DNA from 2 places in the Rhizobium sp. BK289 genome. Region 1 is predicted to be linked to the other one. Evidence: predicted binding sites of a transcription regulator. Region 1 holds the regulator's gene; the other holds the start of a gene.
The links. The regulator LexA, encoded in region 1, represses DNA repair genes until DNA is damaged. The targets are predictions, from matches to a motif close to TGTTCNNNNTGTGTTCNG.
Positions count from the first base shown of each region.

Region 2: FHT84_RS27440 (metallopeptidase family protein) is a predicted target of LexA. The motif match lies at 907-924, and genes of this name have one in related genera.

Region 1 covers NZ_JACHZO010000009.1:139,461-146,654, reverse strand. Annotated here, with positions in the region: gene FHT84_RS19000 (ComEC/Rec2 family competence protein) at 1-712, shown strand, start outside; gene lexA (transcriptional repressor LexA) at 859-1,581, opposite strand; gene FHT84_RS18990 (VOC family protein) at 2,007-2,894, shown strand; gene kdsA (3-deoxy-8-phosphooctulonate synthase) at 2,891-3,730, shown strand; gene eno (phosphopyruvate hydratase) at 3,880-5,154, shown strand; gene FHT84_RS18975 (septum formation initiator family protein) at 5,376-5,687, shown strand; gene pdhA (pyruvate dehydrogenase (acetyl-transferring) E1 component subunit alpha) at 5,845-6,888, shown strand; gene FHT84_RS18965 (pyruvate dehydrogenase complex E1 component subunit beta) at 6,905-7,194, shown strand, end outside.
Region 2 covers NZ_JACHZO010000019.1:24,071-31,264, forward strand. Annotated here, with positions in the region: gene FHT84_RS31585 (hypothetical protein) at 1-884, opposite strand, end outside; gene FHT84_RS27440 (metallopeptidase family protein) at 1,047-1,484, shown strand; gene FHT84_RS27445 (DUF1737 domain-containing protein) at 1,532-1,738, opposite strand; gene FHT84_RS27450 (CoA ester lyase) at 1,765-2,709, opposite strand; gene FHT84_RS27455 (hypothetical protein) at 2,821-3,057, shown strand; gene leuD (3-isopropylmalate dehydratase small subunit) at 3,251-3,859, shown strand; gene FHT84_RS27465 (sugar phosphate isomerase/epimerase family protein) at 4,324-5,142, shown strand; gene leuB (3-isopropylmalate dehydrogenase) at 5,412-6,524, shown strand; gene lpxE (lipid A 1-phosphatase LpxE) at 6,711-7,194, shown strand, end outside.

The DNA.
Region 1 (7,194 bases):
CGAGGGACTGGAACTAGTCATCCTGATCGCCAAAACTGTGGCCGGTTGGGGAGGCGACATCACCTTCGGCCGCCAACCCGGCTGGCTGATGCCGACCTTCATTGCCGGCTTTCTGATCATGACCGTGCTGCGGACCCGGCTTCGCCATTTAGGCTTGCTGTTGCTGCTTTCATCCATCGGCGTGGCGGCATTCGGCTCAGGTGTGCCGAAGCCGGATCTGATGATTTCCGAAGATGGTGTCCTGGTTGCGTTGCGACAGGACGATATACTCGCCACAAATCGCGAAAGGCCGCAGGTCTTCATTTTCGAACAATGGCAGAAGGCGCTGGTCGCAACCGAACATCAGCCACCCACCATGCTCCCCGCTGATGACCGGCTTCCGCAGATCAATAAGACGACCGATCGCCGCCGCCGGTTAAGCAGGGAAGAGCAAAATGCAGTCCGCAAGGCGATGGAGGAGGCTCTGGATCGGACAATGCAGGGAAGTTTCGCCTGTCAGAAGGGCGCATGGTGCGTGGCGATGCTCGACAACGGCGCCATGTTGGTCACCATCGAAAATGCCGCCTATCTGCCGCCGGCTTGCGATACCGCAAACATCGTCGTCACGCCGATCCGGCTACGACTTGATTATTGCCGTTCCGGCCGCAATGCTCATAACCGGTGCGACATTGCGCAAAACCGGGTCCATCGAAATGACGCTCACGGCCGATAAGCCTATTGTCTCTGTCGCTTTCGAAAACCCTCAGCGACCATGGACCAGGCACCGAACCTATGATTGGCGCACCGGCAAATTCGGTACGCCACCTGCGCAGATATCACCCGTCAATGATAGTCCAACTGTTGGTGATAACTCGTCTGTCAATGATAGCGCCGAATAAGCCCTACAAGCTTGCCCTGGACCTTGACGCGATCCGGCCCGAAGATACGGGTTTCATAGGCCGGATTGGCGGCTTCCAATGCGATGGAAGCGCCCTTGCGGCGGAATCGCTTCAGCGTTGCCTCTTCGTCGTCGACGAGCGCAACGACGATATCACCGGGATTGGCTGTCGTCGAATTGCGGATGATGACCGTATCGCCATCGAAAATTCCGGCGTCGATCATCGAATCGCCCCTGACCTCCAGCGCATAATGCTCGCCGGAGCCGAGCATATCGGCGGGAACGGTAATGTCGTGCGTGTTGTTCTGAATGGCGGAAATCGGAACGCCGGCGGCGATGCGCCCCATGACCGGTACCGATGCGGAACTATTGTGCTCGTCGTTGGCAACCTTTGCCGGGGCTGGAGGCGCGACTGGCTGGGGTTTGCCGAGGCTGCCCTCGATAATGCTCGGTGAAAAGCCGCGTCGTGGCTGCAGGCTTGAATTATAGGCCTCCGGCAGCTTGATGACTTCGAGTGCCCGCGCCCGATTGGGCAGGCGGCGAATGAAGCCGCGCTCCTCGAGCGCGGTGATCAGACGGTGAATGCCGGATTTGGATGCCAGATCCAGTGCGTCCTTCATTTCGTCGAAAGATGGCGGGACACCGGATTCCTTCATTCGCTCGTGAATGAAGAGAAGCAGTTCCTGCTGCTTGCGCGTCAACATCGTCTTGGAACCCCAAATCAAGAAAATCGTCGTGAAACAAATCCAGAACGGACACTATATGTTCCATATGTGTTCTGCAAGTGCTTAAATTTCGGTAAAGCTTCGCGGAGCCTATCAAATATTTGCCGCCATCGACTGGATCGCTTGAAATTCCTTGCGAATTATATCCGCGCTAATTCATCGATAAATATGAGAAATGCCGCTTTGTTCGCCTTATGGACGATTCACCTCAATCCTGCTCTGCTCGTGTGCGAATGAAGACGGCGACTGGCACATAACTCGACCGCAGTTGAGAATCAGTGCGCTCGGGTTGCCGCAGTTGCGTCCGGCCCACGTTCTCCTGCGCTTTCACGGGCTTGGCTTTCGGCTTGAATTGAGCATTGTATGAGCGCAAATCTGCTTTTGCAGGCAAACAAGGGAGGACCATGACTTTGTCGCCGCATCCGCTGGATCATCTCGTGCTGCCGACCGTCAACATCGCTCTGGCGCGGGAGCGCCTGGGCAAGCTTGGCTTCACGGTCGCACCGGATGCGCGCCACCCCTTCGGCACTGAAAATGCCTGTGTGTTCCTTGCCGACAAGACCTATCTCGAACCGTTGGGCGTGGCCTCGCAGGAGCAATGCGAGACGAGCATTGCCGACGGCAATGTCTTTGTTGCGCGCGACCAAGCCTATCGCTTCCGCGTTGCCGAGGATGGTTTTTCGGCCCTGGTTTTCGGCACGGACGATGCTGTCGGCGATGATGGGCGTTTCAAGGCGGCTGGGATTTCGGCTGGACCCATGCTGGATTTCTCCCGGCCGATGAAGATGCCGGATGGAACGGAACCCACGGCCGGTTTTCGCCTCGCATTTGCGGCGGATCTGCGTGCGCCGGATTTCCTGGCCTTCTGCTGCCAGCGCATCAATCCGCTGCCGGCCGATCGCAGCGTACTCGAGCGTCACAAAAACGGGGTGACCGGCATTGCGCGGGTGGCGCTTTCCGCGCTGAAACCGGCGGTGTATCGCAGCTTTTTCGAAGAGGTCGTTGGCGGTCCGCGGATCTTGGAGCATTCCTTCGGCCTGACGATCAAGGCGGCCAATGTCGATGTCGAAGTTTTGACGCCGGAAGGAATGGAAGCATTCTACGATTTGCCGGTCCATACCAGCGATCCCGGGCTGCGCGCACGCGCAATCCTTTTCAAAACGCGCGATCTTTCCGTGACATCGTCGCATTTCGCTGCTAACGGCGTCACCTACACGCGTAAGAACAATCGTATACTGGCAAGGCTGGCGCCCGGACAGGGCGCATTGTTCGCCTTCGAGGAGATAGCATGACCACGAATTCCGAAGTCACCGTCGGTGAGGGTGCCTCCAAGGTCCTCTTTTCCAACAGCGCCAAGCTGTCGCTGATTGCCGGCCCCTGCCAGATGGAAAGCCGCGACCATGCTTTCATGGTTGCCGGCGTCCTGAAGGAACTCTGCGGCAAGCTCGGCATCGGCCTTGTCTACAAGTCGTCCTTCGACAAGGCCAACCGTACGTCACTGTCGGGCAAGCGCGGCATCGGCCTGGAAAAGGCGCTGGAGGTCTTTGCCGACCTCAAGAAGGAATATGGCTTTCCGGTTTTGACCGACATCCACACGGAAGAGCAGTGCGCCATCGTTTCCAAGACGGTCGATATCCTGCAGATCCCGGCCTTCCTGTCGCGCCAGACCGATCTTCTTGTTGCCGCGGCCAAGACCGGCCGTGTCGTCAACGTCAAGAAGGGGCAGTTCCTTGCGCCTTGGGATATGAAGAATGTGCTTGCCAAGCTCAATGAGAGCGGCAATCCGAACATTCTTCTCTGCGAGCGCGGGGCTTCCTTTGGCTATAACACGCTGGTCTCGGATATGCGCTCGCTGCCGATCATGGCAGCGATGGGCGCACCCGTCATCTTCGATGCGACCCATTCCGTACAGCAGCCTGGCGGGCAGGGCGGTTCGACTGGGGGCGACCGCCGCTTTGTCGAGACACTGGCGCGCGCTGCGGTCGCCGTCGGCGTCGCAGGTGTTTTTATCGAGACGCATGAGGACCCGGACAATGCGCCCTCGGACGGCCCGAACATGGTCTATCTGAAGGATATGCCGCGGCTTCTGGAGAAGCTGCTGGCCTTTGACGCCGTGGCCAAGGCTTAAGAAATATCGGGCATTCAACAGGCTGACATGAATTTGCTTTACGCGGCCTGCAGGAGTGCCAAATCGCGGCGCGGATCGCCATTGTAATTTCCGCGCCTTCGATTAAGACGATTTAAATCGATTTATAAACCAGCGAGCAGGAAGCTATCATGACCGCAATCACCGACATTATCGCCCGCGAGATTCTCGACAGCCGTGGCAATCCGACCGTCGAAGTCGATGTCTACCTCGAAGACGGCAGCATGGGCCGCGCGGCGGTTCCGTCGGGCGCGTCGACCGGCGCTCATGAAGCCGTCGAGCTTCGCGATGGCGGCAAGCGCTACCACGGCAAGGGTGTCGAGAAGGCAGTCGAAGCCGTCAATTCGGAAATCTTCGACGCGATCGGCGGCATGGATGCCGAAAACCAGATCCAGCTCGACAACATCATGATCGAACTCGACGGCACGCCGAACAAGTCGCGCCTCGGTGCCAACGCCATCCTCGGAGTCTCGCTCGCCGTCGCCAAGGCTGCTGCCCAGAGCGCCAACCTGCCGCTCTACCGCTATGTCGGCGGCGCTCATGCCCGCCTGCTGCCGGTTCCGATGATGAACATCATCAACGGCGGCGCTCATGCCGATAACCCGATCGACTTTCAGGAATTCATGATCCTGCCGATCGGCGCAGACTCGATCCGCGAAGCCGTCCGCATGGGTTCGGAAGTCTTCCATGTTCTGAAGAAGGAACTGGCATCGCAGGGCCACAACACCAATGTCGGCGACGAAGGTGGTTTCGCGCCAGGCCTCTCCAGCGCCCCGGCAGCCCTCGATTTCATCATGAAGTCCATCGAAAAGGCCGGCTACAAGCCGGGCGACGAAATCGCTCTCGGCCTCGATTGCGCCTCGACCGAATTCTTCAAGGACGGCAAGTACGTGCTCGAAGGCGAAGGCCGCACGCTGGAATCCGGCGCCATGGCCGAATACCTCGCAGAACTCGCAGCGAAGTACCCGATCGTTTCGATCGAAGACGGCATGGCTGAAGACGACTGGGAAGGCTGGAAGACGCTGACCGACCTGATCGGCAAGAAGACCCAGCTCGTCGGCGACGACCTGTTCGTCACCAATTCCGCCCGCCTGCGCGACGGTATCCGCATGGGCGTTGCCAACTCGATCCTCGTCAAGGTCAACCAGATCGGCTCGCTGACCGAAACTCTCGATGCCGTCGAAACCGCGCATAAGGCCAACTACACGGCCGTGATGTCGCACCGCTCGGGCGAAACGGAAGATTCCACCATCGCCGATCTCGCCGTTGCCACCAACTGCGGTCAGATCAAGACCGGCTCGCTGTCGCGCTCCGACCGTCTTGCCAAGTACAACCAGCTCATACGCATCGAGGAAGCGCTCGGCCCTCAGGCAAAGTATGCCGGCCGCTCCATCCTGCGCGGCTGATGCCTGATCCGCGCGATCCGCTTGGGTCTGCGACGAGATTATTCGCTGAAATCGAACCGCGCCCCTGGGCGCGGTTTTTTATTGGACCGCGTAGTTAGAGTCAACGGACGGTTAATCTCTGCCGGTTACATTAGCGCTAGGTGTTTGATTTAATGTGATCTTGTCCGAGCCACATTGGCTTTGGAGTGGGGTCGCCTAAAGCCAGAGCGTTTCGAGCGAGTATGTGGACAAAGTATCATAAGAAGAGAAAGTTCGGGCGTTTCATCCTTCCCGCCATCACCATCGCCTTTGTGAGCTATTTCGGTTATCATTGTATCCATGGTGACTACGGCTTGAAGGCGACTGAAGTATTCGAGCAACGTCGCGTCGACCGCGCCAAGGAATTGGCGGAACTGGTCGCCAAGCGCGAACACCTTGAGAAGGAGGTCACGCTCTTGAGCGACGGCTCCCTGGATAAGGACATGCTCGACCAATATGCGCGCTATCAGCTGACCTATTCCAAGGCGAACGAGATCGTTATCTTCAACAAATAGTTATAATTAACCGAATTTCGGTTAATCGAATTTTTTCAATTAATATCAATAGCTTGCGAAGAATATGAGCCATGCAATTATAGCATTGCTGTGGCGAACAATCTTGCCTATGTTACGCCTCACCACAAAACGAGGCTACTCACACAGGGAGGGTTGAATGGCGCCGCGAAAAAACGCGACCGTTTCCAGCCGCAAAACAGCATCAAGGCCTGCCAAGGAAACCAATGGCGGCCCGATCGCAGATTTCGATCGCGATGCGGAGCTCAAGGCTTACCGTGAGATGCTCTTGATCCGCCGCTTCGAAGAGAAGGCCGGCCAGCTTTACGGCATGGGCTTCATCGGCGGCTTCTGTCACCTTTACATCGGCCAGGAAGCTGTCGTCGTCGGCATGCAGATGGCGCTGAAGGATGGCGACCAGGTCATCACCGGCTATCGCGACCACGGCCATATGCTGGCAACCGGCATGAGCGCACGTGGCGTCATGGCCGAGCTCACCGGACGCCAGGGCGGCTATTCCCGAGGGAAGGGCGGCTCCATGCACATGTTCTCCAAGGAAAAGAATTTCTACGGCGGCCACGGCATCGTCGGCGCCCAGGTCTCGCTCGGCACCGGTCTCGGCTTTGCCAATTGGTACCGCGGCAATGACAATGTCAGCGTCGCCTATTTCGGTGACGGAGCCGCCAACCAGGGCCAGGTCTACGAAAGCTTCAACATGGCGCAGCTCTGGAAGCTGCCTGTCATTTTCGTGATCGAAAACAACCGATACGCCATGGGCACGTCGACGGCTCGCGCTACCGCGCAGGCCGATTTCTCCAAGCGCGGTGCGTCCTTCGGCATTCCCGGCATCCAGGTCGACGGCATGGACGTCCGCGCGGTCAAGGCTGCGGCTGACGAAGCCGTCGCGCATTGCCGCTCCGGCAAGGGTCCGATCATCCTGGAAATGCTGACCTACCGTTACCGTGGTCACTCCATGTCCGACCCGGCAAAGTACCGCTCCAAGGACGAAGTGCAGAAGATGCGCTCCGAGCACGACCCGATCGAGCAGGTCCGTGTTCGCCTGCTCGAAAAGGGCTGGGCGACCGAAGACGATCTGAAGGATATCGACAAGGATGTCCGCGACATCGTCGCAGACAGCGCCGATTTCGCCCAGAACGATCCTGAGCCGGATGCCTCCGAGCTCTACACCGACATTCTGCTCTAAATCGGGGAGGGACACTATGCCCATCGACATTCTCATGCCCGCCCTTTCTCCGACGATGGAAGAGGGTACCCTTTCGAAATGGCTCAAGAAGGAAGGCGACAAGGTCGTTTCCGGTGACGTTATTGCCGAAATCGAAACCGACAAGGCCACCATGGAAGTGGAAGCCGTCGACGAAGGCACGATCGGCAAGCTGCTGATCGACGCCGGCACCGAAGGCGTCAAGGTCAACACCAAGATTGCCATCCTCCTGCAGGACGGCGAATCCGCAGACGCCATTTCGTCCGCCAAGGCTGCTCCCGCTGCCGA
Region 2 (7,194 bases), on a different contig from region 1:
GCAGGGCGTTGAGTGTCGAGGATAGGGGCAAAGCGGCGGTCATGGGCATTCCACTCCAGGGTTATGGAAAGGGGCGCCGGATTTCGGCTCTTTTCCAAGGTCAGACGAAAGGCCGGATGACCGATGCTGCCGCCAAGCACCGATCCGTCCGGCAGGGGGCGCGCCAGCGCCGGCGCGGGTTCGACCGAAAAGCGGAAGAGGGCGCTACTTGCCTCCTCCTCGCCTCCCTGTCGCAACAGAAATAAGGGCCGCCCCGCCGCCTTGGCCCTCAGCGCCAGCCGCCGGCTTTCGGTTAGGCCGAAACGGGCGGGATTGCCGCGCACTTCCAGAATGACGACGGCAAAGGCCGCACTGCCAAGGGCTGCTTCCGCCACCCAGAGCGCATCATCCAGCTTGCGCGGCGACGCCTGCAGGAAAGCCTCGGGTTCCAAGCCGAAATCCCGGATGCCGATGACATAGGGCAGGCCCGCCTCCATCGTGGCGACCGTATCGCCGATCCACAGGATTGGAGACTTGGCCACGGCCGTATCCGACGTTTGCGCGTGAAGCCGCGCGGCAAGCGCAAGGGTAAAGCCGCTCGCCGCCCCCGCATCGCGCAGGCCGAGCGAACGGATTTCCGTTAGCGCATCGAGCGGCAGGCCGCCTTGCAGGCCAACATCGAGATCGTCGACGCCGGTCGCAAGAAACGGCTGAGCCGGCTTAGGCTGAGCAGACCCTGGCTGGACAGGTAGAGGTTTCGCAATACCTGCCGATTCCATGGCCGGCTTGGCCGCCAGCATCTCATGCGCCGCCGCTGCCAGTGCCGGAATCGGCCTGCCTTCCAGTCTGGCAATGGTTTCACGCAGGGCAAAAAGCGTTTCCCGCGCCACGGCGGCCTCGGCCATGACGTTCACTCCAGATCGATAATGTTCCTGTTATGTTCTTATGGATTCCAGAGCTTGCGAAAAGAGTCAACACCATTTCATGAGAAAATATTCCTCTGTCGCAATCTACACTCGTAAAAGCGGCGCAAAGCCTCTATATGACCAGCCAAGGAAGGAATATTCATGGCTCGCGTCGACCAGAGCGAAGATTGGCGGGATCGCCACTCGCCCTCCATCAGCACATTCGAATCTCTGGCAATGGAGGCTTACAGCCATCTGCCGGATGAATTCCGCTCACTCACCGGTGATCTCATCATCCTCATCGAAGATTTCCCGGATGACGAGGTATTCGAGGACATGGCGCTGGAAACACCTTTCGACCTGCTCGGTCTCTTCGAAGGCCGCGGCATTTCGGAGCGCTTCACCGCCCAGACCGGGGATATGCCCAACAAGATCCGCCTTTATCGCCGACCGATCATCGACTATTGGGCTGAAAACGACGAAACCCTCGGCGACATCATCACCCATGTCCTGATCCATGAGATCGGCCACCATTTCGGCCTGAGCGACGAGGACATGGAGCGCATCGAGGCAAGCGCTGAAGAAGCGACGGATCGCTGATACCACCCCGACCGCAAGACGGCCGGGGGAAGAACTTCAGTTATGGCTTACTGTTCGGAAAGCTTCATATCCGGATCGTAATCCTTGCCGGCCACGTCCTTGATGACGGCCTGGCCGCACTCCATCCGGCCGCTCGCGGCATTGAAGCCATAGGTCGGCGAACCGTACAGCTCCCAGCCCTTGTTCAGCGCCGCACTTACCTTGTGGCAAAAGGAAGCGTCATCGGGACCGGTGAGGAAGCGGTAGAGTTTCATCAAAGCATCTTTCTTGTATTTAGCAATCAGACGTCGCTACGGGGCGTTCCGGCAGCGCCCGAAGAGCGCTGCTCGATCAGGCGAGCTTTATGGACGAGTCTCTCCGCCTGGACAAGGTGCAGCCGCTCCACCATCCGCCCACCAAGGTTCACGACATTGAGAGCGTCAGCGCCCGGTTCGGAGAAGGCTGATATGATGGCTTCAGCCTCGGCGATGGCAGCTTCATCGGGGCCGAAATGCCGGTTGGCCGCTTCGATCTGGTTCGGATGGATCAGCATCTTGCCGGCAAAGCCCATGATGCGGCCTTGGCCGCATTCGGCCTCGAATGCCGCGTCATCCTTGAAATCGTTGAGGACGCTGTCGATGGCCTCGAGCCCATAGGCGCTGACAGCAAGCACCACCTGCATCAGCCAAGGCACGAGATAGGCGCGACCAGGCTGCGGCAGGACACCGGTTTCCTTTCTGAGATCGTTGAGGCCGACGACGAAGCAATCGAGCCGGCTGCCCGCCGTGCGTCCGGCCTCGGCGATCGAAGCGGCGTTCAGGATACCGCGCGGCGTCTCGATCATCGCCCATATACGCAAGCTTTCCGGCGCATCGGCTTCCGCGAGCCTGTCGCTGACGCCGGTCACATTCTGCGGTTCGTCCACTTTGGGCAAGAGGACCGCATCCGGCTCCAGCTCCGTGACCAGCGCCAGGTCGTCGGCCCCGAAATTGGAGGAAAGCGCATTGATGCGGATGATCCGCTCCTTGCCCGGAAGCGGCGAGGCTAAAAAGAAGGTCCGCAAATTCTCCCGCGCCTCGACCTTCTTTTCCGGCGAGACCGAATCTTCGAGATCGAAGATGACGGCGTCGCAATCGAGGCTCGAAAGCTTGTCCAGCGCGCGCCGATTGCTGGCGGGAACGCTTAAGACCGAGCGGCGCAGGCGGGCGGGGCGGGAAGGGGAATCTTGGCTCGCGGAATGGCTCATTGTGCTGTTTTGCCGCGCTTTTGATCATCAGGCAAGTCAACAAAAAGCCACGCTCCTCTTGCAGATGACAGAGATGAGGACCACATTGCTCGGAGTAGAGAGGTCTCGACCATGCAGAATATCCGTTCCCTGTTCATCGCGCTCGCCGGTATTACCGTGTTTGCAGCCATGGCGCTATTTACCGTTTCGGTCACGCTTGCCGTCGGCGGCATCCTGACCGTGCTCATGGCAGCCCGCGCGATTTCGCTGCGCATGAAGCCGGCGCCGGTGCACGCCAAGGCAAAGACGAACGGCCAGCGCGAAATGCGCATCTGGAACGACGGTCGCGGCACGATCATCGACCTCTGAGGTCGAAACAGGTGAGGGTAGCCTCTTGCGGGCTGCCGAACGCATTCCCCCAAGCTCGGACACGTGCTCGAAGGATGGAATGCGACCCAAACGCCGCCTTTTAGAGCATTTCCAAGATTCTCCTTCATTTCGGGCCGGATTTGCTCTATTGGCAAGATAATTCGTGCTTAGACGAGAATGAAGGCAGGACCCCATGGACAAGTTCGTGAAGTTGACCGGTGTCGCAGCACCTCTCCCGGTCGTCAATGTCGATACCGACATGATCATCCCGAAGGATTATCTGAAGACCATCAAGCGCACGGGTCTCGGCAAAGGCCTCTTCGCTGAAGCCCGCTACAATGAAGACGGTTCTCCGAACCCGGATTTCGTGCTGAACAAGCCGGCCTATCAGAACGCCAAGATCCTCGTCGCCGGCGACAATTTCGGCTGCGGCTCTTCGCGAGAGCATGCTCCCTGGGCACTTCTCGACTTCGGTATCCGCTGCGTCATCTCGACCAGCTTCGCCGACATCTTCTACAACAACTGCTTCAAGAACGGCATCCTGCCGATCAAGGTCAGCCAGGAAGACCTCGACAAGCTGATGGACGACGCCTCGCGCGGCTCCAACGCCATCCTGACGGTCGATCTAGAAAACCTCGAAATCACCGGTCCGGACGGCGGCTCGCTGAAGTTCGAACTCGACGAATTCAAGCGTCACTGCCTGCTGAACGGCCTCGACGATATCGGCCTGACGCTGGAAAAATCCTCCGCGATCAACAATTTCGAAAAGACGAACGCCGCATCGCGCCCCTGGGCAGCCTGATCGGTTTTATCATTATTTCGCGTTTCGAAGCCGGGCCTTGCGCCCGGCTTTTTCATGCCGAAACGGACTCCCTGTCCCGCCTGTGGAAGGGCCATTGCATATAAAATAAAAAGCTCCCCTTTTGACGGGGAGAGGGGCGATTCCGTCAAAACCCTTCGCCCCGCCCTGAGCTTGTCGAAGGGGCGGGAGAAGGTGAACTCGAACAGTTGAGCGAAACGAACTGTGAGAGGACTGAAGAGGGGTTGATCTGTCTATATGCGATTGCTCTGGGCGAGCGGGAGAAGGGACTATCCCGCAGTTGCAGCACCTCAGGAGAGGGAAACGCAAATCCCGCGAAAACAGCTGAGACATCACCTTTCTCATCCGCTGTAATATGATCGACAAGAAGGAGGTCCATACAGGCGTGCCGAGAACCTTCGGGCATCTCTCCCACCCTTAAATTTCTCCACGCATTGGAGCCCCTCATGACCTCCCTTCCCATTGTCGGCGCCGCGATGACGCTTGACGACGTCGAAATTCATCGTAACTGGCTGCTCGAAAAGCCGCGCGACCTGGAACTGCAGAGCTTCGTCGAAGCCGAAATCCTCAACGGCGACTGGGCTCCGCTGGCCGAACGCGCCCGCAAGCTGCTCGACGGCCATCAGGGCCGCCTTGGCATCCACGGCCCATTCTGGGGCTTCGTCATCGCTTCTCAGGATCCGGATATCCGCGCCGTCGTCTCCAGGCGCCTGCTGCAGGCCCTCGACGTCTGCGCCAATATCGGCGCCACGCAGATGGTCATCCATAGCCCCTTTACGTCGTGGTCCTACAACAACCTCGACAACAACAAGGGCGAGCGCGAAAAGATCATCGAATACACGCATCTGACGCTGAAAGAAGCCGTGAAGCGTGCCGAAGATATCGGGCTGACCATGGTCATCGAGAATATCGAGGACAAGGATCCCCATATCCGCGTCGGCCTCGCCGACAGCTTCAATTCGCCCGCCGTCGCGGTTTCGATCGACACCGGCCATGCCCATTACGCCCACGGCTACACGGGCGCTCCGCCGGTCGACTACTACGTCCACGCCGCCGGCAACCGCCTGCAGCATGTCCACCTGCAGGACGCCGACGGCTATGCCGACCGTCACTGGAGCCTCGGTGAAGGCAGCATCCATTGGCGCGCCGTCTTTGCCGCCCTTGCCAAGCTTAACAGCAATCCGCGCCTGATCATCGAGATCAAGGATAAGTCAAAGATTCCGGCATCGGCCGCCTACCTCGCTTCGCTCGGACTGGCGGAGTAAGGTTTGGATATCCCTTCTACCCTTGGGGAAAGGTGCCCGGAGGGCGCGGATGAGGGGCGGCACGAAGCTGCCGCTACCAGATTTACCTAAAATCTCCGGTAACGCCTCCTCACCCCGCGCGTTCCGCGCGCCCTCTCCCCGATGGAACGTGGGTAAGCTTTCGGTTCAATACGCCCGAAAACCGTACCGTTTCGGCCCTTTCCTCGCTTGAAAAGCCGTATTTGCAGGTCTAAAAACCCCGCAACTTTTTCTTTCGCGGAGGCTTTCCCATGACAGTGCGCAATCTTTTCCTCCTGCCGGGTGATGGCATCGGTCCCGAAGCCATGGGCGAAGTTCGCAAGATCATCGCCTATATGAACGAGGCAAAGAATGCCGGCTTTGTCACGGATGAAGGCCTTGTCGGCGGCTGCGCCTATGATGCGCATGGCTCCGCCATCTCCGAAGAAGACATGGGCAAGGCGCTTGCGGCTGACGCCGTCCTCTTCGGCGCCGTCGGCGGCCCGAAATGGGATGCTGTACCCTATGAAGTGCGTCCGGAAGCGGGCCTGCTACGCCTGCGCAAGGATCTGCAGCTGTTCGCAAACCTACGCCCGGCTATCTGCTACCCGGCGCTGGCATCGGCCTCATCGCTGAAGCCGGAGCTGGTCGACGGCCTCGATATTCTCATCATCCGCGAACTCACCGGCGGCGTCTATTTCGGCGAGCCGAAGGAAATCATCGATCTCGGCAACGGCCAGAAGCGCGGCATCGACACACAGGTCTACGATACCTACGAGATCGAGCGTATTGCCGGCGTCGCCTTCGAACTGGCGCGCACCCGCAGCAACCGCGTCTGCTCGATGGAAAAGCGCAACGTCATGAAGTCGGGCGTGCTCTGGAACCAGGTCGTCACCGCAACGCATAAGGAAAAATATGCCGATGTGCAGCTCGAGCATATGCTCGCCGATGCCGGCGGCATGCAGCTCGTTCGCCAGCCGAAGCAGTTCGACGTCATCGTGACGGACAACCTGTTCGGCGACATGCTCTCCGACGTCGCCGCCATGCTGACTGGCTCGCTCGGCATGCTGCCGTCCGCTTCGCTCGGCGCACCGGACGCCAAGACCGGCAAGCGCAAGGCGCTCTATGAACCCGTGCATGGCTCGGCCCCCGATATCGCCGGCAAGGGCATCGCCAACCCGATCGCCATGATCGCCTCCTTCGCGATGTGCCTGCGCTATTCCTTCGGCATGGTTTCTGAAGCCGATGCGCTGGAAAAGGCGATCGCCAACGTGCTCGACAGCGGCATCCGCACTGCCGACATTATGTCGGCTGGCAGCCGTCAGGTCGGCACGACAGAAATGGGTGACGCCATCCTCGCCGAATTCAAGGCGCTTTCGGCCTAAGCCAGACAGATCGCCTGATATATTTCACGTGAAACACGAGACCCCGCTCTGCAGCGCAGCGCGGGGTTTTCATTAGAGCGTTTCCGCTTTTCCTCGGATCGGCGGACCGATCTCGGAGCTCTTAAAAATACTGTTACAGGAACCTGCTAGTCATCCGGCTGATTGGAAATCAAACGGGCAATGGTTATGCAGGCGATCTTGACGTCTCTCGACAGGCGTTGGCGGCGAAGCGATGCGGCACTGGCACCGTCTCACTGGAAAATCTGCCTTTTCCTGACAGCCAATATTGTGCTGCTCTCGGCGCTTCTGTTCGACTGGCCTGTCGGAGCCACCATCAAGAACCTTTCGCCACCCCTTCACTTCTTCGGCAAGATGCTGACGAATTTCGGGGATTCCGAGTGGATCATCATCATCAGCGCCTTTCTGCTCTTCGAAGGCTGGGCCGGTAGCCGTCTGCTGCATTCGCAGCGCTGTCGCTGCAAGGCGTTGCGTGTCTGCCAGATCGGCGGCTACCTGCTGACGACAGTCGTGCTTTCCGGCCTTCTCTCCAATCTGCTCAAGCGCGCCATCGGCCGCGCCCGTCCGACCCATTTTGCCGATTGGGGGCCGTTCGGCTTCTCGCCCTTCAACGGCCGGGCCAGCTTCGAGAGCTTCCCATCAGGCCATGCGA